DNA from 3 places in the Sediminibacillus dalangtanensis genome. Region 1 is predicted to be linked to each of the others. Evidence: a T-box and tRNA genes for the amino acid it is inferred to sense, from the RefSeq annotation. Region 1 holds a T-box; the other regions hold tRNA genes.
The links. The T-box of region 1 lies ahead of tyrS (tyrosine--tRNA ligase). A T-box ahead of a tRNA ligase gene usually reads a tRNA of that ligase, here a tRNA-Tyr.

Region 1 (10,128 bases):
AGTCAATATGCCAATGAGCCAGCTTATCTTCTTCATTTTACAATCAGCTCGGTACCTTACTATAGGCTTCGAGTCTCTTTAATGCACCGGGTTCAACCTCTTCCAGGGCCTGAACAGCTTCTTCTAAAGCAGTCTCGTATTCAAAACTGCGGAATCTGTTTTCTGCTTCGGAAAGTCTTGCTGCCAATAAAGGATACTTACTCCGGTATCGATTGCCGTACTGGATGACCAGTTCGACCAGGCGCGCCTGTTCCAACAGCATTTCCGTCTGCTCTGTCATAGAGGACACCGCCTTTTCAGCTTCTGCTAGCGAGTGCTGGATTTCCCCAATATCAAGGGGCTGTTTTTCCAATTTCCCGGCCACATCCTCTACCCGATTTGCAGCTTCCTCGAAAAGCTCCCAAATGAATCCCGGGACACCTGGTATATTACTTTTCATCAATGTCCGATGTGTATCTTGAAGTACCTTGCGCATTTCAAGGATCAGTTCTTTAGCTTCCAATTCATCTTTTCTCAAGGTCTGAATCTGACTTCTGAATGCTTCATGCCGTGCTTTAAGCTTTTCCAACTCATTGGACGCAGTCTCTACCTTTTCACGGAGTTCGATGTTGGTAGCCGTATGTTCATCAAGGCCACGGTCAATGCTATCAATATCTTCTTTCAATTGTTTGATCAGTTTATCCAAGTTCAAGTGGTTCTCCAAATCAGTGTCCTCTAAATAGTAAGACTCCTGCAGTCTTTCGACTTCCTGCGTCGTATCCTCAAAAGACTGAATTTCCTTTTCCAAATCCCGACGGAACGAAGGCAGCTGCTGTTCTACATAGTTTTTTGCAATTGCTTCTTTCTCAAGCAACTGGTACATTTCCTTCATTCGTTCGTCGACATGTTCGAGGAAAGGCACGATTTCCTCCAATACACCTTTATCAAGCTGTTCTATAAAATCCTGCAGCTTGGTCTTATACTGGTGGATCTCTTTTTCAAATCCTAAATGGGATATATGGTATCCATCCTTTTTCATACCAACGATACCATTTTGCAGTTCATCTAACTGATTGGGAAGCGTTTGCCGGCATTTTTTGTAAATTCCCGGGAATTCCTTCATTTTTGTTTCTAACTCCGACAAGTGTTCGCGCAATCCATCAACAAGTTTCTGAGCTTCAAAATAGTTGCCTTCTTCTGTAAGCTGGTAATATTTTTCGATGGTTTGATTGATTTCGTCCAATTCACTTTCAAAACGAGCTTCAGAATTACCAAAATGATGGCGGTTATGGAGCAGTGACTTCCGCAGTTCTTTCACTCTCGGATTCAACTCTTCGATTGCTTTTCGACTGTTCTCTTCCGACTCAAGCAATTGTTCCAGTTCAACATACATTTGCTCAATATCTGATTCAATTGCTTTCAGTGCATCCTCTACACGAAGCAAATTTTGCTTGGAAGCAGAAAACCGGTACTTGTCAGCGGCTTCTTCAGCGTCAAACAAGTACTCTTCCATATCTGGAAGTTCCCTCGTCAGGATTGAATCCCAGCGATCCTTCCATTTTTCAAAATTTTCCTGGGTTTCTCCGGATAGATTCAATGTTTTCACCCGCGATAACTCAGCACTTACATTTCTGTTCATAATATCCATCTTCCATCCTTCCAGACGGTCGACTTCATCATAAATTCTTTTACGCCAAATAAGTCCAAAAATGATCAAAGCGATTAAAATAAGGATACCGCCAATTATGTACGCCATAAAAAACCTCCTGACTAATCCAATAAACTGTTAACATATGAGAACGAGAGGAAAAACTTCCGTAATAGAAGAGCATTTCCTTCTCTTTTTCAAGCTTCGCATCTTTCAGTTGCTTTCGGTGACTTTAAGCATCCTACTAAAACAACGAACTTCTTTTTCCAGATGAAAATGATTACTATTATGATACCATGTTAACTGTCATTTTTGTTTATTAATTTTCAAATTTATTCACACAACGACAAATTTTTCAAACAAACTGCCATCAGTTGTCGGATGGATGATTTTCTCGGCAGTTTGAAGATGGTTTGAAAGCAAAAAAAAGCAGGTGTCGAGTACACCCGCTTAACGAGACAGTATGCTAGGATTGCTTTTCTTATCCATTCCAGTACCTTCTGACAAGTGATCAATCCAATGACAGATCAAATGGACATATTTCTTTGCAAAGAAATCTTGAGATTGATTCCAGTTCACCAGCGTTTTCCACTCGTTTGCGGACGAATACGGGCTGTTCAATAAGCCTTTCAACTGAACATATAAAAACTGCAAATCTAATTTTGTATTACCCGAATCACGTAAAGCTTCTTTAAACACGCTGTTGATCAGATAATTTTCCTTCGCTAAATAAGTAACCATCATCTCTCTTACGAAAATGGAATCAAGCGAAAGTTCTCGATGAATGAAACAAGTAAATTGATGCTGTTCTTGCTTATAATGTATAATAGTTGCAATCATTTGCTTTAGCCGATCGATTTTCGGCAGCGCTTCGGTGGTTGTCATTGTTTCCTCGAGAACAGTCATATATTGTTCATAATAATTGGTTACGATCGACTCCAGTAAGCCCTGCTTGCTGTTAAAATAATAGTTGATCAATGATACATTAACCGAAGCTGAATGAGCAATATCACGTACAGATGTGCCATGGTAGCCCTTTGCGTAAAATAACCTGCAAGCCGCTTCCATCACCTTTTGTTTCGTTTGGTTGTTCGTCACCGGTACCACCTCCTCTTGTCTTTTACGACATAACCGGGGAGAGTCCTGCAACAGTCGCTCGTCAAATACCGCACCCTTTTTGTCGAGAGGATGTATATTACCATGAACGATTGCAGGATGTCAGATTAATTGTCTAAAAATGCAAAGAAAAAGGCGGGGATACAATGTTTGAAGTGAAAAATTATTCTGGATCCAAGGAGAAGGATTACAATTTGCTATTAAAGCAGCTGGAGGCTTTAATAGAAGATGAGCCAGATGTCATAGCAAACCTTTCCAATGCTTCTGCTTTGCTCAACCAATTTTTAGCAGATGTCAATTGGGTTGGATTCTATATTTGGAGAAAAGACGAGCTAGTCTTGGGACCGTTCCAAGGATTGCCGGCTTGTGTACGAATCAAATCCGGCAAAGGAGTATGCGGAGCAGCTGTAAAGGAAGGAAAAACGCAGCTTGTTGAAGATGTTAATCAGTTCCCTGGGCATATAGCCTGTGATGCGGCAAGCCAGTCTGAAATTGTCGTGCCGATTCATAAAGAAGGAACCATTTTTGGAGTGCTTGATATCGACAGTCCAAGCAAAGGCAGATTCGATAAAGAAGATCAACTTTATTTGGAACAATTTGCCGCGATTTTAGAAAAGTATATATAATAAACCAAAGTAGAAGGCTGGTCATGTAGACCAGCCTTCTACTTTGGTTCCCCGATGCACTTGGCTTTGACTACGCAATTTTTCCCCAGTTCCTTTGCCTGGTAAAGTGCTTCGTCCGCCCTGTCAAATACATTGCCAGAATGTTGGTCCTGACCTTTATTCCAATAAGACACCCCAACTGATATTGTGACAGTAGGCTCCGTAAAAGCTTCAACTTGCTTGACTAACTGGTGAGCCGTTTCCATGCCATCCTCTATGGAAGCGTTCGGAAGATAAACGGCAAGTTCTTCGCCTCCCCATCTGGCAGCAAAATCTTCTGCACCTATATGCCCTTTTATAATCGTGGCAACTTGAATGATCAGTTCATCTCCCAGTTCGTGTCCATAAGTGTCGTTGAATTTTTTAAAGTCATCGATATCGATTAATAAAAAAGCACCTTGTTCGTCCTCAGACAAGTGTTCCTGAAGTCGTTCATCCAAATATTTCCGTGAATATAAACTAGTGAGATAATCGGTAATGACCAGGTGCTCCAGTTGTTCTCGAAGCATCGAATTGACAAAAGCCAATGTAGAATGATGGACAAGTGATTGAATCAGCTTGAATGCTTCAAAAGAGAAATAGTATGCATCTGGATGGAGCACAAATATAGCCCCTTTGATTTGTTTCGATTGTACCATCGGTATTGCCATAACCGAATGATAAGGCAAACGTATTTCCGGATACTTAATGGAAAAATCGCCAATGAACACCGCATCATGTTGTTTTTTAAGCAGTTCTAATGTATTGGTAAGGAACGGTTTCGCTTTTCTGGATAAAAAGTAATCGGTACTTCCGTCCAAGACTTCGTATTCTTCCTGGCTGTCTTCTTTAAAGAGAATGAATCCGATTTCCTCTGCTCCGAATTTATCCTTGATTTGCCGGTTCATAAAAGTGGTTGTTTCGATTAATCGCAAGTTTGAATTCAATGTATGGGACGTTTCATTAATTAATTGAAGGTCCTCGATCAGTTGTTTAGATTGTTGATAAAGACGGGCATTCTCCATGGCGTTTCCAGCTTCATTCGCCAGTAAGGAGATGAATTCCACATCTTCAGCAGGGAAGGTGGTGACAGTAGAAGCACAGATTTGCAAAACACCATAAACCCCTTGCTTCCCTCTGAGCGGAATATACAAATTCGATTCGCAATTATCCGCTAATTGCTCGTATTGAACATCACCGGTAAGGAAAGCATGGACACTAACCCTGTTGGTCACATTGTCATTGTAAATCAATTCTTTAGTAGGCAGATCATCCGCCCCCGGGAACTCCTGCGACAGGTATAAATAATAATCAAATCCGGGATAAACGTCCTTTAATGTGGTAATAACTTCTTCCAATACCTCTTTCGTATTAATGGAAGCATGAAATGAAGACGTAACCTGGTATAAAATCTGATGATTGTAATTGGTTTTCGCAGTATGTATGTAATTGGATAGAACGCGCAGTTGACCCGAAATCTCTTCTGCTATTGTATTGCATTCCTGCCGACACCACTCCGAAAAGAAATCTGCTGCTGTAAAAAGGAAGCCAACCTTTTTTTCTTTATCCCGTAGAGGAATCAGCATGGTCTGAAGAGAAGATGGGGAAACAAACAACTCTTTTCCAGCTTCCCTGGGGTTGTCCTTAGCCACTATAGAAGCTGGAAGGATTTCCACTGTCATTTTTCCTACTACAGGATCATCCGTTTTCAAGCTATAACCATTTTTCCACGCATCATAATAATAAATGCCTACATATTGTACAGGTATAAATTGCTTAATTTTCTCACAAATCTTTGTCATTACCTCATCAATGGATGGGGTATTTTCTTGCATGAACGTATCGAGCATGCGGTACCAGCTTTCACATCTCGATAATCTATTGTTGATATCCATAAATTCTCACCTATCATTAGTACGGCAGCTTACCGGGAATACGGAAGTGCCTGGAATGTTATGTTCTCTTCAATCTGTTAATGAAATTAATTGTAGATATGATATAATCACGTTTCCATGTATTAAGGGATATAGGAGATATATCCTAATTATATATGATTAAACATGCTTTTCCTACTTATTTCCTAGAATAATTCCGAATATTTGTTTCCAAGCAATCAGTCCTTGACTTCTCTTTTCAAAAAAACTATAATGGACTTTGTGTAAAAAAGGTAGCCTACGTGAACCTCCGACTGTTTCATTTTGTTCCTTACAGCAAGTAAGGTGTATCGTGTAACTCTCTGCTGCTGGAGCGATGGTACATGAAAACAAAATGGGCAGCGATTGGGAACACACTGTCTTATTTTATGCAAATCTAATATATAAAGGAGAAGATGTACAATGGCTCGCTATACAGGTCCTGTATGGAAAAAGTCTCGTCGTCTTGGAATTTCTTTAACTGGTACTGGTAAGGAACTAGATAAGCGTCCTTACGCTCCAGGTCAACATGGTGCTAACCAGCGCCGCAAACTATCTGAATATGGTCTTCAATTGCAAGAGAAGCAAAAGCTTCGCTTCATGTACGGAATTAACGAACGTCAATTCCGCCGCTTGTTCGACCAGGCTGGAAAGATGAAAGGTATCCATGGTGAAAACTTCATGATCCTTCTTGAGTCCCGATTGGATAACCTGGTTTATCGTCTGGGTCTTGCCCGCACACGCCGACAAGCACGCCAGCTTGTAAGCCACGGTCACGTTACCGTCGATGGCGGACGCGTGGACATTGCTTCCTATCGCGTGAAGCCAGGACAAGTGATTGGTCTTCGTGAAAAATCACAAAACCTTGATATTGTGAAAGAAGCTGTGGAAACGAACAACTTTGTTCCTGAATACCTATCTTTCAATGAAGATAACCTAGAAGGAACTTACACTCGTTACCCTGAACGTTCTGAACTTCCGGCAGAAATCAACGAAGCGCTTATCGTTGAATTCTACTCTCGTTAATAAATGGCTTGATAAAATCTCCCTCCTTTCATGGGTAGGGAGATTTTTTTGTTCATTAGCTGCTGCGAAATAACGGAAAAATCCGATATCTCTATTTCTTCAAAATGATCTGATTGAATTACCGCAGACCTTTCTTCTGCCAATCGAGCCATGATCAACCCAATGGCAAAGAAAAGCGGAAAAAAATTTATCATGGACAAAAGCGTATGCGCCAGTTTAAAGGAGTACAGGCTAGAAGCCGGCACGTCCTGCGGCAACGATCGTTTGGGCCTCCGACAAGCTTGAGACCTCGAGGGGGTAGCCGCTGGAGCTGGACGTGGCTGTTTCAGCCAATAATTATCCACAGACAGTCAAATTTATCATTTCCAATACAGTAAAAAAGCAGACAGTTCTTGGAAACTGTCTGCTTTTATTAAAGTCTATCATTGAAAGCGAATCAAAAAGTACTTTTTCTTCCCTCGCCTAATGATGGTAAAGCGGTCGTCGATACGATCTTCCGCTCCTATGGTTTTGTCTAAGTCCTGCTGTCTGTCGCCATTAATGTAAATAGCCCCGTTTTTGACATCCTCACGGGCCTGCCTTTTAGAAGAAGAAATTCCCGCTTCCACCAGTAATTCGACAAGGTTGGCATCCTCTTTTGTTTTGTTGTAAGAAGGTACGTCTTTGAAACCTTGTTCGATCTCATCCGCATTCAACGACTTGATATCTCCACTGAATAAGGCACTGGAAATCCTTTTTGCTTGCTCAAGCGCCTCTCTGCCATGTACCATCTCTGTCATTTCTTCGGCAAGTCTTGTATGCGCAGTACGTTTTTCAGGTGCTGTCTCGAGTTCTTTTTCCAGAGACTGTAACTCCTCTTGGTCCATAAATGTGAAATACTTGAGGAATTTCATCACATCCCGGTCATCTGTATTGATCCAAAACTGATAAAATTCGTAAGGAGATGTTTTGTCGGGATCAAGCCATATAGCTCCGCCGGCTGTCTTACCGAATTTGGTTCCATCCGCTTTGGTGATCAATGGCATCGTCAAACCGAAAACCTTTGCCTCCGTTTCCTGGTCCTCGCGCGTTCTACGAATCAGTTCCATCCCAGCGGTGATATTACCCCATTGATCACTTCCGCCAATTTGCAGCGTACAGTTTTCTTTCTCGTAAAGGTTCTGAAAATCAAGGGATTGTAAAATCATATAACTGAATTCGGTAAAAGATATACCGTTCTGGATCCGGGATTCGACTGATTCCTTGGCAAGCATGTAATTAATGCCGAAATGCTTTCCGGTATCCCTCAAAAAATCAATAACCGTCATCTGGGAAAGCCACTCATGGTTATTGCGTGCTACAGCCGCATTTTCCCCCTGCTCAAAGTTAAGCAGTTTAGCAAGCTGTTGTTTGATTTTTTCACTGAACCCTTTTACAACCTTTGCTTCATTTAACGTTCTTTCCGTAGAACGGCCGCTCGGATCCCCGATCATTCCTGTGCCACCGCCAATCAAGGCAATTGGACGGTGCCCGGCCTGCTGAAACCTTTTCAGCATGATAACAGGAAGCAAATGTCCTATATGCAGACTATCGGCTGTAGGGTCGAATCCACAGTACAAAGTGACGACATTTTCCTCTAAATGTTTTTTCAATCCTTCTTCATCGGTTGTCTGTTGCACGAGACCCCGCATTTGCAAATCTTCTAAAATATCCATGCTTTACACTCCTTCTTCAACTATTGTCTGGAAATGGACTAACGAAAAAGCAAGACAAACAAAAAAACCTCCTCCCTAAAAAAAGGGACGAAGCTGTTCGCGGTACCACCCTTGTTGCATTCCATAGAATGCCACTTGATTCGATAACGGCCAGGCAAGCCGTCTCCTGGTTTCGCAGGAGAAACTCCAGAACGTAATTCATGGATTTGTTTTGTACTGCCTTTCAGCATCCGGCAGCTCTCTGACAACAGGGAACAATCCACTACTTCATTCCTTCTTCGCTTTTATATTTCAGAAGTTCTGAAAATATTACATTTTATTTACTAATGATACATTAATACCATATCTTCTGGGTAAATGCAATAATATATGGAGGAAAGCCTGCGTTTAAGTTGACTGCTGTGCTATAATATAGATTGATATTTAGGAGGTTTTGCTGTGAATCTAAAAAATTTTGCGGTCAAATATAGAGAGAAGCTGAAGGAATGGTGGCAGGCGGGTAAGATTCAGAAAAACTTTCGAATCACCTACGATGTTGTTTGGAATATCATTCTCTTCTTTATCATTATCGGATGTATCGGACTGTTTTTTGCTGGCGGTACAGGTGCCGGTTACTTTGCCTCACTAGTTAAAGATGAACCAGTACGATCGGCGGAAAACATGAAAGAGGAAATATATAACTATGAAGAAACATCGGAATTATACTTTGCTGATAACAAATACTTAGGAAACATTCGCTCTGATTTGTACCGGGAAGAAACAAGTCTCGATAAAGTATCTGATTATGTAAAGGATGCCATCATCGCCACGGAGGATTCCGAATTTGAAACACACAACGGGGTTGTCCCCAAAGCGATTTTACGTGCCATTTATCAAGAAGCGACAAATTCATCGGTTAAAACCGGTGGAAGTACACTGACCCAGCAGTTAATTAAAAACCAAATTCTCACCAACGAAGTATCTTTTGAAAGAAAGGCTAAGGAAATACTTTTAGCCATGCGATTGGAGAAATCGCTTAGCAAGGATAAAATTCTGGAAGCCTATCTTAACATTGTCCCATTTGGCAGAAACGCTTCCGGAGACAATATTGCAGGGATTGAAACAGCTGCACAGGGAATTTTCGGTGTGGAAGCAAGTGATATCAATCTAGCACAGGCTGCTTTTATTGCCGGTCTCCCGCAGAGTCCGTCCTACTACACACCTTTTACTAATACAGGAGAAATAAAAGATGAAGATGCACTTCAGCCTGGCTTGAACCGGATGCAGACCGTCCTGAACAGAATGCTGGAAGCCGGGTACATCACCAAGGATGAATACGAAAAGGCAGCTGACTACGATATCACCGCTGACTTCACAGAGCCTACACCTACCCCATTGGACAAGTATCCTTACTTGACCAATGAAGTGGAAGAACGTGCCAAGGATATCATCATGAAACAGCTTGCAGAACAAGATGGTTACACAGAAGAAGACCTTGCCGATAACGATTCGCTTCAGGAAGAATATAGTATTCTAGCAGACAGAAATCTTCGACGGAAAGGATACAAAATTCATACTACCATCAACAAAAAAATCTATGATGTCTTCCAAAAAATCGGTGAGGAATACGATAATTACGGCCCTGATAAGCCGCAGACAGTAATTGATCCGGAAACCGGTGAAGAAACAACCATCATGGAACCGGTCCAGGCTGCAGGGATGCTGATTGAAAACAGCACCGGAAAAATCATCAGTTTCCTCGGCGGCCGGGGTTACGATACGTCAGAAGTAAACCATGCCACGGACACTTTGCGAAACAACGGAAGTACCATGAAGCCATTATTGGTCTATGGACCAGCGATGGAAGCAGGTGTGATCCAGCCCGGTTCGATTGTTCTTGATCACCATTTAAATGCAAGGTATCCACAGCTTCCAAAAGATTGGCCAAAGAACTACACAGGTACTACACACGGACTTGTTACAGCAAGGGAAGCACTGAAAAAGTCTTACAACATTCCGGCCGCGACAACGTATCAGGAAATCGTCTCCAGCGATCCGGCGACCAACTATTTGGAAAAAATGGGCTTCTCCTCTCTTACAGAAGAGGATCATACCAATGCTTCGTTGGC
Region 2 (10,128 bases), 1.6 Mb from region 1:
GAATGCCTGAGTACTGGATTTCAACAGTATGAGTCCCTGGTTCAAGCCCCTGCAAGTCGACAAATACTTCAAATGACCGTTGTCTTACCAAAGGGGTTACAGAACTATTCGGCCCTTCTATATTCATGTTGACGTTTTCCGGCACACCGCTTACCACATAATTTTCATCATCGATTTCAATGTTGACCGGCACATTGTTCATCGTTTCTATTTGCTCAGAACCGCTTGGAATGAAGGTCTTCGAGTCATCTGGCGGAGCAATGTTGTCATCCAGCCTTACTGCCGTGAAGAGCAATATCGCCATCGCCAATGATAATCCCCGGATAACCCAAGGACTTTTCAGCCAATTATCCATTCTTCTTCCCCCTCCAGTTCCAGCTTTTTGCCATAGGGGACTTCGCAGTGATATCCAACTCTTGTTTAAGCATCTCAATCAATTTTTCCTGATCCAAATCCCGATGCAGTTCTCCGTTTTTCGTACAGGAGATTTGTCCAGTTTCTTCCGATACCACCACGGTCAACGCATCGGTCACTTCACTGATGCCCATCGCAGCTCTATGCCTCGTTCCCAACTCCTTTGAGATAAATGGATTTTCCGATAACGGCAAATAACAGGCTGCTGCAATGATTTGTTCATTTTTCAAAATAACTGCCCCATCGTGTAGTGGGGTATTGGGAATAAATATATTGGTCAACAGCTCATTCGTCAATCTTCCATTGATCGGAATCCCTGTTTCCACATAATCCCCCATCGGCGTTTCCCTTTCAATGGTAATCAGAGCGCCGATTCTTCGTTTCGCCATATAATTGCACGACTTTACAATGGCATCTACGTTTCGGTTTAACAATTCTTCTTCAGAAGTCGTATTTCGTGAAAAAAAGCTTCCCCGGCCCAATTGTTCCAAAGCACGCCTCAGTTCTGGCTGGAACAGGATTATAATTCCCAGGAATCCCCACGTGATTGCCTGCCACATCAACCAGTTGACGGTTCGCAAGTTTAGTACACTCTCACTGCTCAAAAACCAGATTCCAAGCACGACAAAAATGCCCTTTAACAGTTGAATGGCTTTCGTGCCTCTAATTAACATGATCAATTTATATAAAACATACCAGACAAGGGCAATATCTATTCCGATTCTAAGTATGTTAAGTACGTTGAATCCCCCATCAAACATGTTTCCACGTCCTTCTATGCATGAAATCTTCTTCCTATCTGTTGAATGATAACGCTATGTACTTGCATTTTAATTCCTCTCATTGGAATTCTCAAGTACCATCCCTCCGGACAAGCTATTTTATTATATCATATATTAACCTTATTCAATAATTACGCTTAAATGTATATACTTCCTTGTTTTGGACAATATAAAACCTTTGCCCTACAAGACGGGCAAAGGTTTTGTTCATGTCTCCCTCATTCATTCAAGGAAAATACACTTTTGGCGACATCTTTGATATGATACCAAATCCAGTCAAACACTTGATTTACTTCTTTTAAGTCACCACTAACCTGGCCGGCTGAGGCCATCAGGTGGTCTCCATTGATAATGACCACGTCTCCATTTACTTCTCCTTCTATCTTCACATCTCCATTTTTCACAACCAAATCCCCATCTACCACCACATCTTCTGGAACGATGACGGTATCATCCTGGATAACTAAGTTCTTTTGCTTCGAGACGGACAACTGACCATCCTGATTCCAGGCGGAGAAAATGCCGCTAAACATAAATAGAAAGAAAATAGCGGCGGCGGTTATAATTGGGTGGGCCTTGAACCAGCGCATAAAGCCAACGCGCCTTTTTTCTTTTGGAAGACTGTTCATTACTTTTGCTGTGAAATCGGAGGGTGCTTGGATTTCACTGCCGCTCTTCAACATCGTGACCGTTCTTTTCAACTCATGAAAATGCTTCTGGCACGCTTCACAGGACTGCAAGTGGTTGCGTAACTTATTTTCTTGTTCCTTCGATAGGTTTCCATCCAGATATATATGCATGAGGTTAACAATTTCTTTATCGCAGCTCATTTGTATTCACACTCCTTTACACGTGGCGAAGCCGTTTCCTCAGGGCTTCTCTGCCTCGATGGATCCGCGTTTTCACTGTTCCCATCGGAATATCCAATATCTCACTAATCTCTTGTAAAGACAATTCTTCGAGATACCTCAAGGCAATCACTCCCCGGTATTTAGGTGGAAGTGCCATGATTTCCTGTTGAATGTAACTCTGGAGTTCCAGGCTTTCCACTTCTTCCTCGGGCAATGCTTGTTCTGCGGGCAATTGCGAATACATATCCAATCCATCGGTACCTTTTACTTCTGCATCCAAAAAGTAATCAGGTTTTTTCTTACGTATCCTGTCAATGGACAAGTTGGTCGCAATACGATACAACCATGTAGAAAATTTGCGTCGTTCATCGAAAGTATGGATATTCACATAGGCGCGAATAAAAGCTTCTTGTGCTATATCTTCTGCTTCATGACTATTACCCAACATCCGGTAACATATTTGGTATACTTTATTCTGATAAAAGGAAACAACATCCTCAAATGCCGATTGGTCTCCTTTTTTCACTTGCTTTATTTTTTGCTTTATCATCATATCCATTTAAAAATACCTCCGCTACATTTGCGGTCACTATCCTATACGAGTGACGATCATTTGAGGTTTCAATTTTTTTGCTGATTTTTTTGTACAAACAGAGCAGGGAATTTTTTCCGCACTCCGATTATTGAAGAAGTTAAAATGCATGTTTATAGGACTATTAAACCGGGTAAATATGAACAACTATATTATATCAGTTTAGGAGGAAGGTATGGATATTAAATTGTATTTGTTGGAAAAAATTGAAGCCTGCCGCAGGGAAATGTTAGAACTATCCCAAAAAAAAGAGCTTACCTCCGATGCAGTCGTCTCGGCCAGCACCCGACTCGATTACTGGCTGAATGAATACGATAAAGCATAACCTATTACAAATAAAAAACCCCCGCTTTTCAGCAAGGGCCGCAACACGAATACTACTTTAATTTTTCTCCAAATAAAGAACCCATTAATCCTACAGCTATAACAGCTGTTTTATTTTTTTCATCTAAAATAGGATTGACTTCCACGAACTCTGCAGAAGTGACCATGTCTGTTTCTGCCAGCATTTCCATAGCCAAATGGCTTTCCCGATAACTCAAGCCTCCGATCACTGGAGTGCCCACCCCGGGTGCATCACCTGGATCGAGGCCATCTAAATCAAGGCTGAGATGCACGCCGTCGGTACGATCCTTCAAATAGTCGGTGACTTCCGTTATCACTGCAGACATTCCCATCCGATCCACCTCATGCATTGTATATACCTTGATGCCTGTTTCCCGGATCAGCTCTTTTTCGCCTTCATCCAATGAGCGCGCACCGATAAGGACAATGTTTTCCGGTTTTATTTTTGGCTGATATCCTAATATATTGGTTAGACGCTCATGGCCCAATCCAAGATTGACCGCCAACGGCATTCCATGTATGTTACCGGAGGGCGAAGTGTCCGCTGTATTTAAGTCTCCGTGAGCATCATACCAGATTACTCCAAGGTTTTCGTAGTGCTTGGCTATACCGGCCAAGCTTCCGATGGCAATGCTGTGGTCGCCGCCTAGCACTAGTGGAAACCTACCGGCAGTTATCGCTTCATCCACCTGCTCGGCAAGCAGTTCATTGCCTTCCGCAACTTGGCTTAAATTGCGCAAGTTGTCTTGCAGCTGTTCCGCCCCCCGACTCGGACGAGAAATTTTTATATCTCCCAAGTCCTCGATTTGAAAATTCAGCGCCTCCAGAGTCTCCATTACTCCGGCATAACGAATTGCACTGGGCCCCATATCGACTCCACGTCTGTTTTGACCTAAATCCATCGGAACCCCTATAATCGATATCTTCTTATTAACCACAATGTTGCCTCCTCCCAATTAATCGTCCCACCAAAACTCAAAGCATCCGCTTTCATTTTTCATGGTGTTTAAGTTTTGATTACTTCCTATCTTCATTTTAGTCAAAGATACCAGAATGACTCAACTGGACATGAAACTGTATATATATACGAAAGTGGGTTCGAGGCTTTAAAAGGGAAACACCAGACTCTAAAATCTAAGACAAGCTTCAAAGGCGACACAACCGGCTACCACCAGGGGATTAAAACCACGAGGGAGTAGACGCTGGAGCTGGACATGCACCACATTTCACCATAAAAAAAGAGCGAAGCTACTATTAAAAGTAGCTTCACTCTTTATGAAAAGTGGAGCCTAGCGGGATCGAACCGCTGACCTCCTGCGTGCAAAGCAGGCGCTCTCCCAGCTGAGCTAAGGCCCCATATTGGAGCGGAAGACGGGATTCGAACCCGCGACCCCCACCTTGGCAAGGTGGTGTTCTACCACTGAACTACTTCCGCAAGTGGTGCGGATGGAGGGACTTGAACCCCCACGTCCGAAGACACTAGAGCCTGATTCTAGCGCGTCTGCCAATTCCGCCACATCCGCAAAATTTAATGGCAATAAGATAAGACATGGAGGACCCTGAAACACTGCCCTGTCCATTTGAGTTACCTGATAAGCCATGGAGGATTCCGACGCCGCAGGCTAGTCCTTGCATCCTTCTGTTGTAAATGTAATGCAAGGGGAACCGTAAGTGAGAATCCGAACCATAACTTCTTTGATGAGCCATGGAGGATTCCGACGCCGCAGGCTAGTCCTTGCATCCCTTGTTGTAGATGAATGCAAGGGGAACCGTAGGTGAGAATCCGAACCATAACTTCTTTGATGAGCCATGGAGGATTCGAACCTCCGACCCTCTGATTAAAAGTCAGATGCTCTACCAACTGAGCTAATGGCTCATGATTAATTTCATCATGTTCCTGGTAAAAGAAAATGGCTGGGCTAGCTGGATTCGAACCAGCGAATCACGGGATCAAAACCCGATGCCTTACCGCTTGGCTATAGCCCAATAAAAACAAAAGCAGTGCCAGCTGCTCGCACTTTGATCTTTTTTATCATTTTTTAAATGGTGGAGGGAGTAGGACTCGAACCTACGAACCCGATGGGAGCGGATTTACAGTCCGCCGCGTTTGGCCAACTTCGCTATCCCTCCATATATCAATAACTTTTGCAATCCTATTATAAACTTTAGATTGAAGATTATTCAAATGAAAAGCTGGTGCCGGCCAGAGGACTTGAACCCCCAACCTACTGATTACAAGTCAGTTGCTCTACCAATTGAGCTAGGCCGGCAAATGGTGGAGGATGCAGGGCTCGAACCTGCGACCCCCTGCTTGTAAGGCAGGTGCTCTCCCAGCTGAGCTAATCCTCCAACTACAAATAAATATATGGTGACCCGTACGGGATTCGAACCCGTGTTACCGCCGTGAAAGGGCGGTGTCTTAACCACTTGACCAACGGGCCAGCAATGTCTATCTTTCAAACTGACAGATACAATTATAACTCAAATCGATAGTGTTTGTAAAGAGTAAATTTTATTTTTTTATTTTCTCCCTCACCAAACAGTGTTGCTATTTCTCAAGCACGAATTTGATTATAATTGGTAGTGATGATTTTGACAAGCATTTTTTGCAAAAAAGTGGCTATCATTCAATAAAAAACAACCCCTTAGTGAAACGGCACTAAGGGGCAATCTATTTATATATATAGGGGGAGGTAAAAAGCTTAGTCTTCCGTGTTAATAAACAATTTTCCTTCGGCCGCTGCCTCGGTTACATTACCATAGTCATCGCCGACTTTAACAACAATTTCTGCTCCTTCCGCTACCACATTGGAAGTAGCTGTCCAGTACCCAACATAATGTCCGTCTTCCGTTTCTGTCATCGGAAGTTCTGTAGCATTGTTGGACAAATTGGTTAAAGGCATTTTGATATAGAACGTTGCATCCAGATCTGCATCCGAATCAAACTCAATTTTAACGGATTCGCCTGCTTGGAGATAAACATCCTCTTCTGGGGTAACGTTGGTAATTTCCGGAGCGGTCAGTTTCGCATCAATGGTGATAGTGTTGACACGGGCATTACCAGCTTTATCAACAGCCCGGACTTTAATTTCATTTTCACCGTCGTCTACAAGAATCCGCTTAGAAAACGCTCCATCTTCGTCAACGTCTGCTTTTTGACCGTTCACTACCACTTTATCAAGATTGTCTTCCACAACCTCGCCAGTCACCTTCACTACTTCTTTATTCGTTTTTTCTCCATCTTCCGGAGAGGTGATGGTAAGTTCAGGCTTCTGTTGGTCCAGTGTTATGACCACTGGGTCAGAAGGATCGGTGGAACCGTTATCGGTAGAGGAAACAGCTGTCAGGGAATTAGCCCCTGATTCAAGCGTAACATCGACCGAAAATTCACCATCTTCATTTACTTCTGTTACTGCTGCTTCTTCTTCATTATTGTAGACAGTCAGGGTTGTAGATGGAGCCGCACTTCCAGTAACCGTTACAACTTCTTCCTTTGTATAACTGTTATCCGATGGTGACTCAATTACCGGTGCTTCAGCTGCATAACTTACCAAAGCCCGAATCATGTAATTCCCTTCAGATTCAGGTGTTTGACTCCAGCCTCCGTCGACCAGCTGCCAGCTTCTTCCGGCATTTTCTCCATCTTCATCAGTACCTAGTCCAGGAGTATTTGGATTAGGTTGGCTTTGAATATAGACCATATAGAAATCTCCCGATACAGAAATTCCTTTATCAGCCAGGTCAACGCGCGTCCACTCGCCGTTACGCAATGCCGTTGCATCATATGGTCCACCAAGTTTTTCACCTGGTGCCCCGTCTGGTCCGCTGGCATCATATACAGCTACTTGGAATTCCTCGCCACCCGGTACAGGCCAGTCTTCTGTCCAGAAACGGAAGAGACCGCCGGTTACCATAGCTGACTCCTGTCCCTCTGCAAGGGACATTTTTACAGCCCAGCCGTTGCCTGCATCATAAAATGCACGAGCATTCTCTGCGGTTCCGTCATCGTAACCAATTTCTCCTGGGTAACCAATGAATGGATCCATTTCAATTGTCAGTTCGACCGTTTCGTCTCCTTCAATCGATACAGCAACTTCTTTAGCATGAAAGTCAGGAGCCATAACACGGATGGTGTAGTCTCCTTCGTATGCTTCAATGGAGTAAGATCCATCTGCTCCTGTTTCAACTGGATCGACAGCTGCATCCTCGACAAGCATCAAGGTAGCCCCTTCGATCGGTTCCCCAGTTTCCTCATTGACCACTTGGCCTGAAACCGTTCCAGTTGGAATCGGGTTTAATGTGAAATTGGCTTCTACCGAGCCTTCTTCCGGAACCTCAACTGCCTGTTCCTCAGCATAAAACCCGTAGGCGTCTGCTTGAAGCGTGTAGTCTCCTGCACCATGTAGTAAACGGAAGCTTCCATCAGCAGGATTTGTGTCCACGGAACGATCGGTTTCTAGCACGGTGACAGTTGCATCCAACGGCAGGAGATTCGGTTGATATTGATCATCAATTTCCCCTTTTGCCAACTGTGGTGCAGTCACATCTTTCAGTTTAGAAGGAGCCAATTTTTTCGGATTGACCTTCTTTTTCTTTTCTACTTTCTTATCAGCAGATTTCTTATCCTGTTTAGCTGCTTTTGCTTTTTTCGTTGTATTTCTATGGAGGGAGGCAGTAGAACCATCAGCCTGGTCAGTTAATGCCACATCGTCTATATACCAGCCTTCACGCACTACACTTAAATCAGTATCAACGTGGAATCCTACAAACACATTCTGTCCGGCATACTCGGAAAGGTCCACTTCTGTGTCCGTCCATCCCTCTGTTGTGCCGTTAAATTCTTGTAATTGATCCCAGCTTTCCATGTCAGTAGAAACCACTACATGACCGTAATCATAGTTGTTTTCCAGGTTAAACCATGATTTAAATTGGAGGAAGGTATCCCCTTCTGGTACTTCTACTGGCGGCATCACCAAGGTCATATTGGCGTCATTGTCATAATCTCCTGCCAGGTTTGTACCATAAACATTCTCTCCAGAAGCAGCTTCTTCTGGTCCGGATTCTGGTACACCCCATTGCCAGGAGTTGTTTTCCCCAAATGACAACCAGCCTACTGGGTTTGCTTCAAAATCTTCTTCATATCCAGTAGAAATTGCTTCTTTAATGGAAACTTGATAAACATCCGTTTCCACTTCATTTTCCCCAAAGTCGACCGCTTTCCATTTGTATTCCAGCGAATCGCCTGCGATTGCTTCCCCTGGAATCACCGCCTGGTAAGTACCTTCGGTGAAATCACCTTGGACTAATTCCGCTGCGATTGTTTCCCAGTCACCGCCGTCTAGACGATACTGCAATTCAACTGTGTCGACACTTACATTATCGTTCACTTGTGCTGCGAGCGAGAGCGGTACGCCTTCATAAGTATCTTCCGGGGCTACATGTTCAATTGCAGGTTCTTCACTGTCGTCGCCCTCCTTGTAGACATTCCCGGTGATTTCTCCCACTCCGCTGACAACTGCAGAAACTGCATTGAACGCATTGACAATTCCGTGTCCAAATCCTTCATTTGGATCTTCCGGATATTGACTGTTAGTGGTCGTGTCAGCCGTTTCCATCAGAATATCCTTTACGTCTTCTACCGACAGGGAACTATCTGCCTGTAGTAACAGAGCAGCAGTAGCGGCTACATGCGGCCCTGCCATCGAAGTACCATTCCAACCACTTTCGTAGCTGCTTCCCGGTACTGAGGAGCGAATGTTCACTCCAGGTGCGGCGATGTCCGGCTTTATCTCTCCATCATAAGGAGAAGGTCCTCGAGAAGAAAAACTGGCCAATCCATCGCTTGAATCGGTAGCAGCTACCGCGATGACTTCAGGGTAATTCGCCGGCGCAGCGACAGTTCCATCCCCCGGTCCATCGTTTCCTGCTGAAAATACAGGGATGATCCCAGCGCTAATCCAATTCTGAACCATTGGACGATACCACTCATCCAATCCTGGTCCGCCTCCCCAGGAATTATTCACAACATCAGGTGCCGCTTCCGGATGTGGAGTACCGTCAGCATCTTTCGGGGCAAGCACCCATTCACCTGCTTCAAGCAAGTCTGCATCCGTACCACCAGCAGCAGTGAAAGCTTTTACTGCAATCCACTTTGCCCCAGGTGCAACACCTATCTGGTTGCTCCCATCATCATCCGTACCTACCATTGTTCCCATGGTGTGTGTACCGTGGCCCTGATCGTCATAAGGAGTTTCCTCTCCAGCTGTAGCGTCGAACCAATTTAGTTCATGATCTGTTTGGTCAGGGTTTGAAGCATCGAAGCCGCGATATTGGTCTTGTAGTGCCGGGTGATCCCATTGAACACCCGTGTCGATGTTAGCAACAACAACACCACTACCATCAATTCCCATTTCTTCCCAAACTTCCGGGGCACCGACCCGATCAATGTTCCATTCTGTAGCATTTGTTTCCTTCGCCAGTTTCATTTCTTTTACTGTTTCTTGTTCAGCCGGTGTAAGTTTTCTTACCCGGTTTGGAAGGACCTTTTCTACTTCTGGCATCGCAGCAATTTCCTTCATGATTTCCTCATTACTTGTCACCGCCATTGCGTTGACAATGTAGTAGGAGTTATAGGAAGAGACTTTCCCTTTTTCGGTCGCACTCTCCAAATATTTTTTCAGCGATTGTTGGGATTCCAAAGCAGTTGATTTTAATTCCGTTACAACTGCAGATGTTTTCACTCGTTTTATTTGGGAGGATGTTAAAGAAGAATCAGTTTTTTGCGCAGTTGCCGCAGCATTTTTCGCTGCTTTAGCGGTATCAGCCTGATCCTTCATTTTCACCAGGTAGGTGACTTCTTTCTTTTTTTGAAAGGAATCAGTTAAATCCTTACTGATTTTATTATTTACTTGCAGGTTATCTTTGATGGAAAGACTTGTTGAGGAGCTTTGTGCCGAGGCAGTGGTGTAAGTAAAAAGTTGTAATACCAAAAAAGCGATCAAAGAAATGCTAAGCCATTTCATCTTTCCTCTTTTTGGCCTCAATGATATTTCCCCTTTCCAAATTTTTATGGACTTACTTTTTCTTTCACCTCCTTCGGGACTTTTTTCTGAATATTCTAAAGAAGTTACAATGATGTTACTAA
Region 3 (10,128 bases), 2.0 Mb from region 1:
CAAAAACCAGGCGGAACCTTGATTCCTCCATTGGTGAGTTCGCCTAAGTTAGCCCCTTTCCCGCCCACCAGCGGAATATCTCCTTTACGGATCTCCTTGAACCAGCGAATGTACCGCTTCTCTGCCATCTACATCTCCTCCAGCTTCATTTTAAAATTAGTATAACATAATTAATTAATTATGTTATACTAATTTTGGTTTTTTTTGGTGATTATGTTTTACAATTAGACAATAGGCTATTGCTGATGTTGCATTTGTTATTTCAAAAGTCAGAGGCTTTTTATAGAGATGCAGCTGAGCTAGGGTTTACATAAAACGAGAGAGAGGCGACCTGGATTCATTATTTAAAGAGGCGCTGTAATCCGGTGTCCGACTTTTTTCTTCTCCATAAAATGAAATCCTTTGGACTTTCCGATTTCCATCTTTTATATAGGAATAACATGGCTTATAATGAATTTATTGTGTTTTTTTCATAACACGTACTTGGTGGGGTGGAAAGGGGAAGGGAAGATAGAATGAAGAAACCAATCAAGCTGCTTTACTGCACTGTCGCCTTGCTTTCGCTCGTTCTTTTGCTGGTTGGCTGTGCAGAGGATAAAAGTAAAGAAGTAGATACAAACACATCAGAGGATCAATCCGTTTCTGGTACAGACTCTAACGGAGATGCAAAGCCATCCACTCAGGAAGAGGCAGAAGACACTTCTTCAGAAAACACTCAAAACGATAGCAATATGTCTACCGATAGTGATAGTTCCGAGCAAAGTGGTGCGCAACAGGAGGGGGAAAAAGAAAATTCCGGGAAAGAAACCGAGTTGGATGAAAGAGACGCACAAATGGAAGTAGAAGACACTGACACTCAAAACGACAACGAGAACAACCAAATTCAAACAGACACCGATGAAAAGGATCAAGAAAAGGCGATTTCTATCGTCACCGACTTTTTGCGGGACAGAAATGAATGGACAGAAAGTGAAAACGACTTTCTTCTATATGATGGGGAGATAAAGGGATATATCATCGTAAGATATTCCACCTTAGTGTCGGGGCATTCTTCTACCAACGGACGATATGCAGTAGATCTTTCTAGCGAGGAAGTCGTCGATATCACTGCCAACCCCGATTTCTTGAATGAATTGATGGACTGAACCAGGCCTCTTTCGTTGGCAAAAGGTGGCGGATTGCTAAATCCGCCACTAGAGGAATTATTGGGACAGTAGCTGATATTGCTTTATGATACGAGAAAATCTAACCTATGGGGGATAACACGGAAAAAAACAAGATGAAGACTCATGCGCATCCGGGGATTCTACTGTATCTGTCACTGCATGAGCCGAAAAACGCAGCCATTTCTAACTGCTCTCTCACAGCACGGATCTGTTATTCATATTAGCTTTCTTAAAAGCCTCGTAAATCGCGATAGCTCCAAAAACCACCATTAACGTTAACGTTCCCCACACCATGTAATCCTTCATAATAGCAGGAGCAGCGTCAAACCAGGCACTTAACGTCATGAGGAACTCTGCGGCGAAAAGCTTCGGTTGCATTAAAATAACCACAAATGCAGCAACCGAGACTATTTTATAAATCATAAAAAACGCAGCCATGTTTCTTGACCATTTCCTTTTGATTAATTTGTAGATAGCTAAGGCAATTTCTGCTCCAAGTAGCAAAAGGACTATCGGCCAGAATGATAATAGTACTTCCTGATTAAACGCCGGAGTTACCATTCTAAGCCCATCCTGCCCACTTTCATATATTCCAAGGAAACGGTCGGCATAAAAATAACCTACTCCCCAAACCACTGTCCATATTAAGCCTGCGTTAATCTCAGATAATGGAATCGATTTTTTCTTTGGAACACTATATTCTTTCCATAATTTTTTTGGATCCCACGAAGTAAACCCCATCCATTTAGGCATATCTTCATTTTTTCCATCCACTTGTTCCATAATGGCAAAAATCACTGTCACAAAAACATATGCCGTAATCGACCAGGTGATTGCATTTATCAGCACCTCTTCAATATTGGAGATCGATACGTCGAATCTCTCTCCTAGATTGATCAGATTTAAAAGCTTTACCCCCAGTAGGGTGAAAAGTGAATAAATAACCGCAAAAGGAATAATCCATTTTAGAATGGAAAGGTGCAAATCGTAATATTTGGGGCCGATTAAATGGGTTTGTTTTTCACTGTACTTATTCGCCAAAACTTTAGGATCTCCCAACTCCTCAAGAGCCTGGTACACATCCTTTTCATCATAATCATCGGGCAACATATCATGGATGGTCGATTCTAACTCTAAAGCGATATCCTCCTTTTTCTTCTTTGGCAACCATCGGGTCACTTCTTGAACATACACCTCAATTAGATTCATTTTCCTTATCCTCCTCGTTAAGGACATCAAACAGCCTTTTGGTATTTTTCATCCATTCCTCCCTCAATTGCTGAAAAACCTTTTCCCCATACTCACTCAATTCATAATATTTTCGAGGCCTTTTTTCAGAAGTATCCCAAAAGCTGTTAAGAAGCTCTTGTTTTTCCAGCCTCCTTAGCAAGGGGTATAGCGTGCTTTGTTCAATGCCTATCCCCAGGTTCTCAAGCAGCTGAACAAGTGAGTACCCGTACTGCGGTGTTCTTAACTGACTTAAAACCGCCAGCGTTAAGTTCCCTCTTTTTAACTCTGTCAGGAATGAGTGAATCGATAACTCCATTTTTTGTCCTCTTTTCTAATACTGTACGTCATACATTATGTTTATATAATATACTATACACTATTCTTTGTTGTTAGACCATATGTCTTTTATCATTTAACCAATTTGATTCAACGTAAAAAAAGACTCCACTGTAAAGTTGGAGTCTTTTTAGGATACCGGTGGCCGGGTTCGAACCAGCACTCCCGAATGAACACGATTTTGAGTCGTTGCCGTGGTGGTTAGTCCGACGCAGGCTCCTACGGGTAGGTACTGACGTGCATTTATCCGTAAATAAGTCAATCTAAGGCGTACGACCTGTTAACCTCGTTTCCTTACGTCCTATTGTAGGGCATTAGTCGCGCCAACACAAGGCCTATACATAGAAACGCTCTCAGGGAAACGAGTTGACCTACTTACCCGTCATGCCGTAACTAATTTTGGCTGAGTACCTCCCTTGAGATTAAAATAGTGTCATTTCCGTTTAAAGCTTTTCTTCAATCCACTTAATAGCTACATGAAACATGGTATACTCATCTTCACTTATCCCTTTAGCATGTGCGTCTATTCTATAATCATTGACGATTTCCATATAAGTGTTAAATTTACGCTTATCCTGAAATATCTTTTCAAATAATCGCCAATTTTTATCTACCAAAATCTTTAATTCCGAAAAATAGAGGCTATTCTCCATAAAATCACCTATATCAATACCGTCATACTTAGGTCTATCCGTCGTTTTCTTGACTTCTAACAATTTGCTTCTAGCGTCAGATTTCCCGAAGTTAGCATATAATATAGTTTTAATTAAATCTCGAAGCGTTTCTTCCAACCTATTTCTTCTAAAGCTAACCGCTGACCTTTTTTGTTCAATGGTATCTGTTAAATATTGCTCACTGTTATCCTTTAAGAACAACTCTAAAGCTTTAATCGTAATAAAATACGTATCTTTATGCTTTTTTAATATTCCATAACCCATCAGATGATCAACAGTATTATAATCATTCCTCCCGAGGTTACTAATAAAGCTATCGTTCCCTCTAACAGCTAATATTTCTAACAGTTCATACTCAGCAGGATACCATCGCTTGAGTACATGTATGATTTGTTCTATGTATTTTGAAATCTTAATGTCGTAATTGCTTTTTTCCTTTTCATAATCATACTTGCTTATTCTTTGAGGTCTTTCTAACGGAATACTCTCATTAATCAAACTACATATGTGTCTAACAAGGAAAGGGTGCCCGCCGTAATCTTCAACCAATTTTGTGAAAATCTCTTCATCAAATACCAAGCCCATATACTTCCCAATGTTTTCAACCATATTTCGAACATCTTCTATATCAAATAAGTTTAAATACATAGGATTTAACATTGAAAAAATCGGGTTATCTACTCCGTTAATAGAAACCTTCTCTATACAATGCGGATTTACACCAGCTACCAAAAACGATAACTGTTGTTGATGTTCTTGACAAAAAGCCCGTATAGTTTGCCAAAATGAAATGAAATCATTTCCGTGTTTCCAATGATCAGAGCTAGAGGTTTCAACAGAAATTAATTCTATTTCATCAAAAATCAACAACACTCTTCCACCATTTAGTTCTTCATAAATTCTCATGAATATCTCTTCAAAACTTTTGGAAGCATATCGTTCATCAAATTGGTATTTATCAACGTCAATGTTCAGATTATACTTATCAATTACTTTGGAAGCTATATCTCCTAATAATTTAAACCATCTCAGACTATGAACTGAAGGATTTTGGCAATCTATATACAAACTATTCCCTTTTTTGGATTGAATAGTTCTGTCCAAGCGTAGAGTACAGAAGTTTTACCTACTTTTCGAAGGCCGAATAAACCTCCATGTTCGCCACTAATATACTTAGAATAAAACTCCTGAACAATTTTTTTCCTTCCATAAAAATATGAGTCATTGTTAATTGGAGATTCAAGAGCGAATAAATCACGACTATAGAAATATTTTCTCAACTTATTTTCAATTACTATTTCATTTACGTTTCCAGTTTCAAATTCTTTATAAGTGAATGGAATAATTAACTTCGAATCCTTATTTTCATTATTTAAGTCCGAAATTTTTTGTTCTATTCTTTCGTCTCTACTTACTAAAAATATGCAAACTTTATCTAATCTGTTGTCATATTGACTTAATGTTTTATCTACAAAGTCAAAAGCTCGTCTATCAAAATCTGCAAAAGGTGAAAATAAAAGCAATATTTCATTATACATATTAAATCTCTCAATATATGCTTCTCCAGGCTGTAAGAACGAAAAATTGTAATCAGTGTTTTTAAATCTCTCATTTCTTGAAAAGGTAACACCAAAATAATTCGATAATTTTAAAGTTATATTTTTCTCTATGCGACTTCCCTTTATATTTAAGCCCGTCTTTACACCTCGTACAACTCGTCCATTTTTCATAATTGTAGCAACCATATCTGATCCCCCTTTCATACTCTATGAATATTATACTATATTTATATTATTTGGTAAGTATTTCTTGATTATTATCTATAGGAAAGGAGCCCTCATTAAGTGGAGTCCTTTACGGCGATTTGTGCATCTGATGGAGTTATAGTTTGCCTACGTTAAACTTAGCTGAAGCAACAATCGAAAGGGAATTTTGTTTAAATGCTTTGGTCTACCGATCAAATCGTCCTGAAACAATCATTTTGAAGCTTTCTAATAACACTATTATTTTTGAATTAATAATGTCCATTTGACTATCCATTTCACTTTAAAACTCTTAATTAAATTCTTTATTCGACTACAACTAATACTACTGAACGATGATAAAAAAAGACTCCAACCTAAAAGGTTGAAGTCTTTTTTTATGATACCGGTGGTCGGGGTCGAACCGACACTCCCGAAGGAACACGATTTTGAGTCGTGCGCGTCTGCCAATTCCGCCACACCGGCACGTTATTCATATGGAGGCGGCAACCGGATTTGAACCGGTGATAAAGGTTTTGCAGACCTCTGCCTTACCACTTGGCTATGCCGCCTTAAAATGGAGCGGAAGACGGGATTCGAACCCGCGACCCCCACCTTGGCAAGGTGGTGTTCTACCACTGAACTACTTCCGCATTTTTTGGCTGGGCTAGCTGGATTCGAACCAGCGAATCACGGGATCAAAACCCGATGCCTTACCGCTTGGCTATAGCCCAACTATACCACACACTGGAAAATGGGGCGACCGGTGGGAATCGAACCCACGAGTGCCGGAGCCACAATCCGGTGCGTTAACCACTTCGCCACGACCGCCAACATATTAATAATGGCAGGGGTAGTAGGAATCGAACCCACACCGGAGGTTTTGGAGACCTCTGTTCTACCGTTAAACTATACCCCTATGTAATGGTGGAGGGAGTAGGACTCGAACCTACGAACCCGATGGGAGCGGATTTACAGTCCGCCGCGTTTGGCCAACTTCGCTATCCCTCCATAAGAAAAGGTGGCTCGGGACGGAATCGAACCGCCGACACACGGATTTTCAGTCCGTTGCTCTACCGACTGAGCTACCGAGCCAATAAATGATATGAAGCTATGTAAGTGGCGGTCCGGACGGGACTCGAACCCGCGACCTCCTGCGTGACAGGCAGGCATTCTAACCAACTGAACTACCGGACCATATTAAGGAAATAATTTGGTTGCGGGAGCAGGATTTGAACCTGCGACCTTCGGGTTATGAGCCCGACGAGCTACCAGACTGCTCCATCCCGCGATAATGTAGGAGATGTATTCCTATCAGATTTTCTAATGGTGGAGGATGCAGGGCTCGAACCTGCGACCCCCTGCTTGTAAGGCAGGTGCTCTCCCAGCTGAGCTAATCCTCCAATTAAGTGGTGACCCGTACGGGATTCGAACCCGTGTTACCGCCGTGAAAGGGCGGTGTCTTAACCACTTGACCAACGGGCCATTTAAGAAATGGCGGAGAGCGAGGGATTCGAACCCTCGAGACCGCGGTAGCGGTCTACACGATTTCCAATCGTGCTCCTTCGGCCACTCGGACAGCTCTCCATGGCTCCACCGGTAGGATTCGAACCTACGACCGATCGGTTAACAGCCGATTGCTCTACCACTGAGCTACGGTGGAACGGATATGCCTGGCGGCGTCCTACTCTCGCAGGGGCAAAGCCCCAACTACCATGGGCGCTGGAGAGCTTAACTTCTGTGTTCGGCATGGGAACAGGTGTGACCTCTCCGCTATTGCCACCAGACTCATTTTAGCGTACATCCAAGTGTACTTTTTTTGTGACAACAACTATTATAGCTGTTTTTCACGAAAAATCAAGGGTAAATTTAAAAATTTCTTTTACACCTTCAAAACTAGATAAGAAGGAAGACATCAACGAACTTCACACGTTTGAATGATGATCTGCGGACCGGAGCCCGCGACGCTTTTTGTTTTAATCCAGTTACGGCTCCTAACAGCTAGTGTATAGTTCATCCAGCTTTTCGTACGCTCAAAGCGGCGTACTACCATCTGGCTGATCTATCCATACGCTGTTGACCAGTCGCCTTCACTTTTTGTTTTAAGTTAAGTCCTCGATCGATTAGTATCCGTCAGCTGCACGTGTCACCACGCTTCCACCTCGGACCTATCAACCTCATCGTCTCTGAGGGATCTTACTCATTTAAAATGATGGGAAGTCTCATCTAGAGGTGGGCTTCATGCTTAGATGCTTTCAGCACTTATCCCTTCCACACGTAGCTACCCAGCTATGCTCCTGGCGGAACAACTGGTACACCAGCGGTGTGTCCATCCCGGTCCTCTCGTACTAAGGACAGCTCCTCTCAAACTTCCAACGCCCACGACGGATAGGGACCGAACTGTCTCACGACGTTCTGAACCCAGCTCGCGTACCGCTTTAATGGGCGAACAGCCCAACCCTTGGGACCGACTACAGCCCCAGGATGCGATGAGCCGACATCGAGGTGCCAAACCTCCCCGTCGATGTGGACTCTTGGGGGAGATAAGCCTGTTATCCCCGGGGTAGCTTTTATCCGTTGAGCGACGGCCCTTCCATACGGCACCGCCGGATCACTAAGCCCGACTTTCGTCCCTGCTCGACTTGTAGGTCTCGCAGTCAAGCTCCCTTCTGCCTTTACACTCTGCGAATGATTTCCAACCATTCTGAGGGAACCTTTGGGCGCCTCCGTTACTCTTTGGGAGGCGACCGCCCCAGTCAAACTGCCCACCTGACACTGTCTCCGGACCGGATCACGGTCCTGGGTTAGAAGGTCCGTACAGCCAGGGTGGTATCCCACCGGCGCCTCCACCGAAGCTAGCGCTCCGGTTTCTAAGGCTCCCACCTATCCTGTACAAGCTGTACCAACATTCAATATCAGGCTACAGTAAAGCTCCACGGGGTCTTTCCGTCCTGTCGCGGGTAATGCGCATCTTCACGCATAGTATAATTTCACCGGGTCTCTCGTTGAGACAGTGCCCAAGTCGTTGCACCTTTCGTGCGGGTCGGAACTTACCCGACAAGGAATTTCGCTACCTTAGGACCGTTATAGTTACGGCCGCCGTTTACTGGGGCTTCGGTTCAACGCTTCGCCTTGCGGCTAACGCGTCCCCTTAACCTTCCAGCACCGGGCAGGTGTCAGCCCCTATACTTCGCCTTACGGCTTCGCAGAGACCTGTGTTTTTGCTAAACAGTCGCTTGGGCCTATTCACTGCGGCTTCTCGCAAAAGAAGCACCCCTTCTCCCGAAGTTACGGGGTCATTTTGCCGAGTTCCTTAACGAGAGTTCTCCCGATCACCTTAGGATTCTCTCCTCGCCTACCTGTGTCGGTTTGCGGTACGGGCACCTCTTTCCTCACTAGAGGCTTTTCTTGGCAGTGTGAAATCAGGAACTTCGGTACTTTATTTCCCTCCCCATCACAGCTTGAGATTGCCGGACGGATTTGCCTATCCGACTCTCTTACTGCTTGGGCGCACATGACCAGCAGTGCGCTTTCCTTATCCTTCTGCGTCCCCCCGTCGTTCAAACGGAAAGGAGGTGGTACAGGAATATCCACCTGTTGTCCATCGCCTACGCCTTTCGGCCTCGGCTTAGGTCCCGACTAACCCTGAGCGGACGAGCCTTCCTCAGGAAACCTTAGGCTTTCGGTGAAAGAGATTCTCACTCTTTTTTCGCTACTCATACCGGCATTCTCACTTCTAAGCGCTCCACCAGTCCTCACGGTCTGACTTCGCTGCACTTAGAACGCTCTCCTACCATTGTTCGCAAGAACAATCCGCAGCTTCGGTGATACGTTTAGCCCCGGTATATTTTCGGCGCAGAGTCACTCGACCAGTGAGCTATTACGCACTCTTTAAATGATGGCTGCTTCTAAGCCAACATCCTGGTTGTCTAAGCAACTCCACATCCTTTTCCACTTAACGTATACTTTGGGACCTTAGCTGGCGGTCTGGGCTGTTTCCCTTTCGACTATGAACCTTATCACCCATAGTCTGACTCCCAAGATCGAGTGGCTGGCATTCGGAGTTTGACTGAATTCGGTAACCCGATGAGGGCCCCTAGTCCAATCAGTGCTCTACCTCCAGTACTCAACTCTTGAGGCTAGCCCTAAAGCTATTTCGGAGAGAACCAGCTATCTCCGTGTTCGATTGGCATTTCACCCCTACCCACACCTCATCCCCGCGTTTTTCAACACGCGTGGGTTCGGGCCTCCAGTCAGTGTTACCTGACCTTCACCCTGGACATGGGTAGATCACACGGTTTCGGGTCTACGACCCCCTACTCGATTCGCCCTGTTCAGACTCGCTTTCGCTGCGGCTCCGTCTATCCGACTTAACCTTGCAGGAGATCGTAACTCGCCGGTTCATTCTACAAAAGGCACGCCGTCACCCATTAACGGGCTTCGACTACTTGTAGGCACACGGTTTCAGGTTCTCTTTCACTCCCCTTCCGGGGTGCTTTTCACCTTTCCCTCACGGTACTGGTTCACTATCGGTCACTAGGGAGTATTTAGCCTTGGGAGATGGTCCTCCCGGATTCCGACGGAATTCCTCGTGTTCCGCCGTACTCAGGATCCACTCCGGAGGAAACAATCTTTCAACTACAGGGCTCTTACCTTCTTTGGCTGATCGTTCCAGATCGATTCGCTTAAACTGTTTCTTGGTAACTCCGATGGAGTGTCCTACAACCCCAGAGAGCAAGCTCTCTGGTTTGGGCTGTTTCCGTTTCGCTCGCCGCTACTTGGGAAATCGCATTTGCTTTCTCTTCCTCCGGGTACTGAGATGTTTCAGTTCCCCGGGTCTGCCTCACCTATCCTATGAATTCAGATAAGCGTCCTGCCCCATTACGGGCAGGGGGTTCCCCCATTCGGAAATTCCCGGATCAATGCCTACGTACGGCTCCCCGGGACATATCGGTGTTTGTCCCGTCCTTCATCGGCTCC

Region 2: it has a tRNA-Tyr gene. The T-box ahead of tyrS (tyrosine--tRNA ligase) is inferred to sense a tRNA for this amino acid. The anticodon was not compared.
Region 3: it has a tRNA-Tyr gene. The T-box ahead of tyrS (tyrosine--tRNA ligase) is inferred to sense a tRNA for this amino acid. The anticodon was not compared.

What each region holds. Positions count from the first base shown of each region.
Region 1 is NZ_CP046956.1:2,546,798-2,556,925, forward strand. It holds gene ERJ70_RS12840 (hypothetical protein) at 1-36, opposite strand, end outside; gene ezrA (septation ring formation regulator EzrA) at 44-1,735, opposite strand; gene refZ (forespore capture DNA-binding protein RefZ) at 2,078-2,725, opposite strand; gene msrC (free L-methionine (R)-S-oxide reductase MsrC) at 2,890-3,369, shown strand; gene ERJ70_RS12860 (sensor domain-containing diguanylate cyclase) at 3,408-5,282, opposite strand; gene rpsD (30S ribosomal protein S4) at 5,724-6,326, shown strand; gene tyrS (tyrosine--tRNA ligase) at 6,749-8,020, opposite strand; T-box leader at 8,101-8,308, opposite strand; gene ERJ70_RS12875 (transglycosylase domain-containing protein) at 8,459-10,128, shown strand, end outside.
Region 2 is NZ_CP046956.1:65,909-76,036, reverse strand. It holds gene ERJ70_RS00480 (CdaR family protein) at 1-355, opposite strand, end outside; gene cdaA (diadenylate cyclase CdaA) at 348-1,175, opposite strand; gene ERJ70_RS00470 (anti-sigma factor family protein) at 1,415-2,026, opposite strand; gene sigW (RNA polymerase sigma factor SigW) at 2,043-2,606, opposite strand; gene ERJ70_RS00460 (aspartyl-phosphate phosphatase Spo0E family protein) at 2,815-2,964, shown strand; gene rocF (arginase) at 3,017-3,922, opposite strand; tRNA gene ERJ70_RS00450 (tRNA-Ala) at 4,268-4,340, opposite strand; tRNA gene ERJ70_RS00445 (tRNA-Gly) at 4,345-4,419, opposite strand; tRNA gene ERJ70_RS00440 (tRNA-Leu) at 4,423-4,507, opposite strand; tRNA gene ERJ70_RS00435 (tRNA-Lys) at 4,788-4,860, opposite strand; tRNA gene ERJ70_RS00430 (tRNA-Gln) at 4,896-4,970, opposite strand; tRNA gene ERJ70_RS00425 (tRNA-Tyr) at 5,029-5,114, opposite strand; tRNA gene ERJ70_RS00420 (tRNA-Thr) at 5,179-5,254, opposite strand; tRNA gene ERJ70_RS00415 (tRNA-Val) at 5,258-5,333, opposite strand; tRNA gene ERJ70_RS00410 (tRNA-Glu) at 5,351-5,425, opposite strand; gene ERJ70_RS00405 (S8 family peptidase) at 5,687-10,006, opposite strand.
Region 3 is NZ_CP046956.1:595,347-605,474, reverse strand. It holds gene ppsA (phosphoenolpyruvate synthase) at 1-128, opposite strand, end outside; gene ERJ70_RS03255 (hypothetical protein) at 516-1,145, shown strand; gene ERJ70_RS03250 (HAAS signaling domain-containing protein) at 1,362-2,360, opposite strand; gene ERJ70_RS03245 (PadR family transcriptional regulator) at 2,362-2,712, opposite strand; gene ERJ70_RS03240 (hypothetical protein) at 3,176-4,312, opposite strand; gene ERJ70_RS03235 (hypothetical protein) at 4,465-5,151, opposite strand; tRNA gene ERJ70_RS03230 (tRNA-Leu) at 5,553-5,634, opposite strand; tRNA gene ERJ70_RS03225 (tRNA-Cys) at 5,647-5,720, opposite strand; tRNA gene ERJ70_RS03220 (tRNA-Gly) at 5,727-5,801, opposite strand; tRNA gene ERJ70_RS03215 (tRNA-Gln) at 5,808-5,882, opposite strand; tRNA gene ERJ70_RS03210 (tRNA-His) at 5,904-5,979, opposite strand; tRNA gene ERJ70_RS03205 (tRNA-Trp) at 5,994-6,067, opposite strand; tRNA gene ERJ70_RS03200 (tRNA-Tyr) at 6,074-6,159, opposite strand; tRNA gene ERJ70_RS03195 (tRNA-Phe) at 6,171-6,243, opposite strand; tRNA gene ERJ70_RS03190 (tRNA-Asp) at 6,269-6,345, opposite strand; tRNA gene ERJ70_RS03185 (tRNA-Met) at 6,363-6,439, opposite strand; tRNA gene ERJ70_RS03180 (tRNA-Val) at 6,476-6,551, opposite strand; tRNA gene ERJ70_RS03175 (tRNA-Glu) at 6,559-6,633, opposite strand; tRNA gene ERJ70_RS03170 (tRNA-Ser) at 6,644-6,735, opposite strand; tRNA gene ERJ70_RS03165 (tRNA-Asn) at 6,737-6,811, opposite strand; rRNA gene rrf (5S ribosomal RNA) at 6,820-6,935, opposite strand; rRNA gene ERJ70_RS03155 (23S ribosomal RNA) at 7,252-10,128, opposite strand, start outside.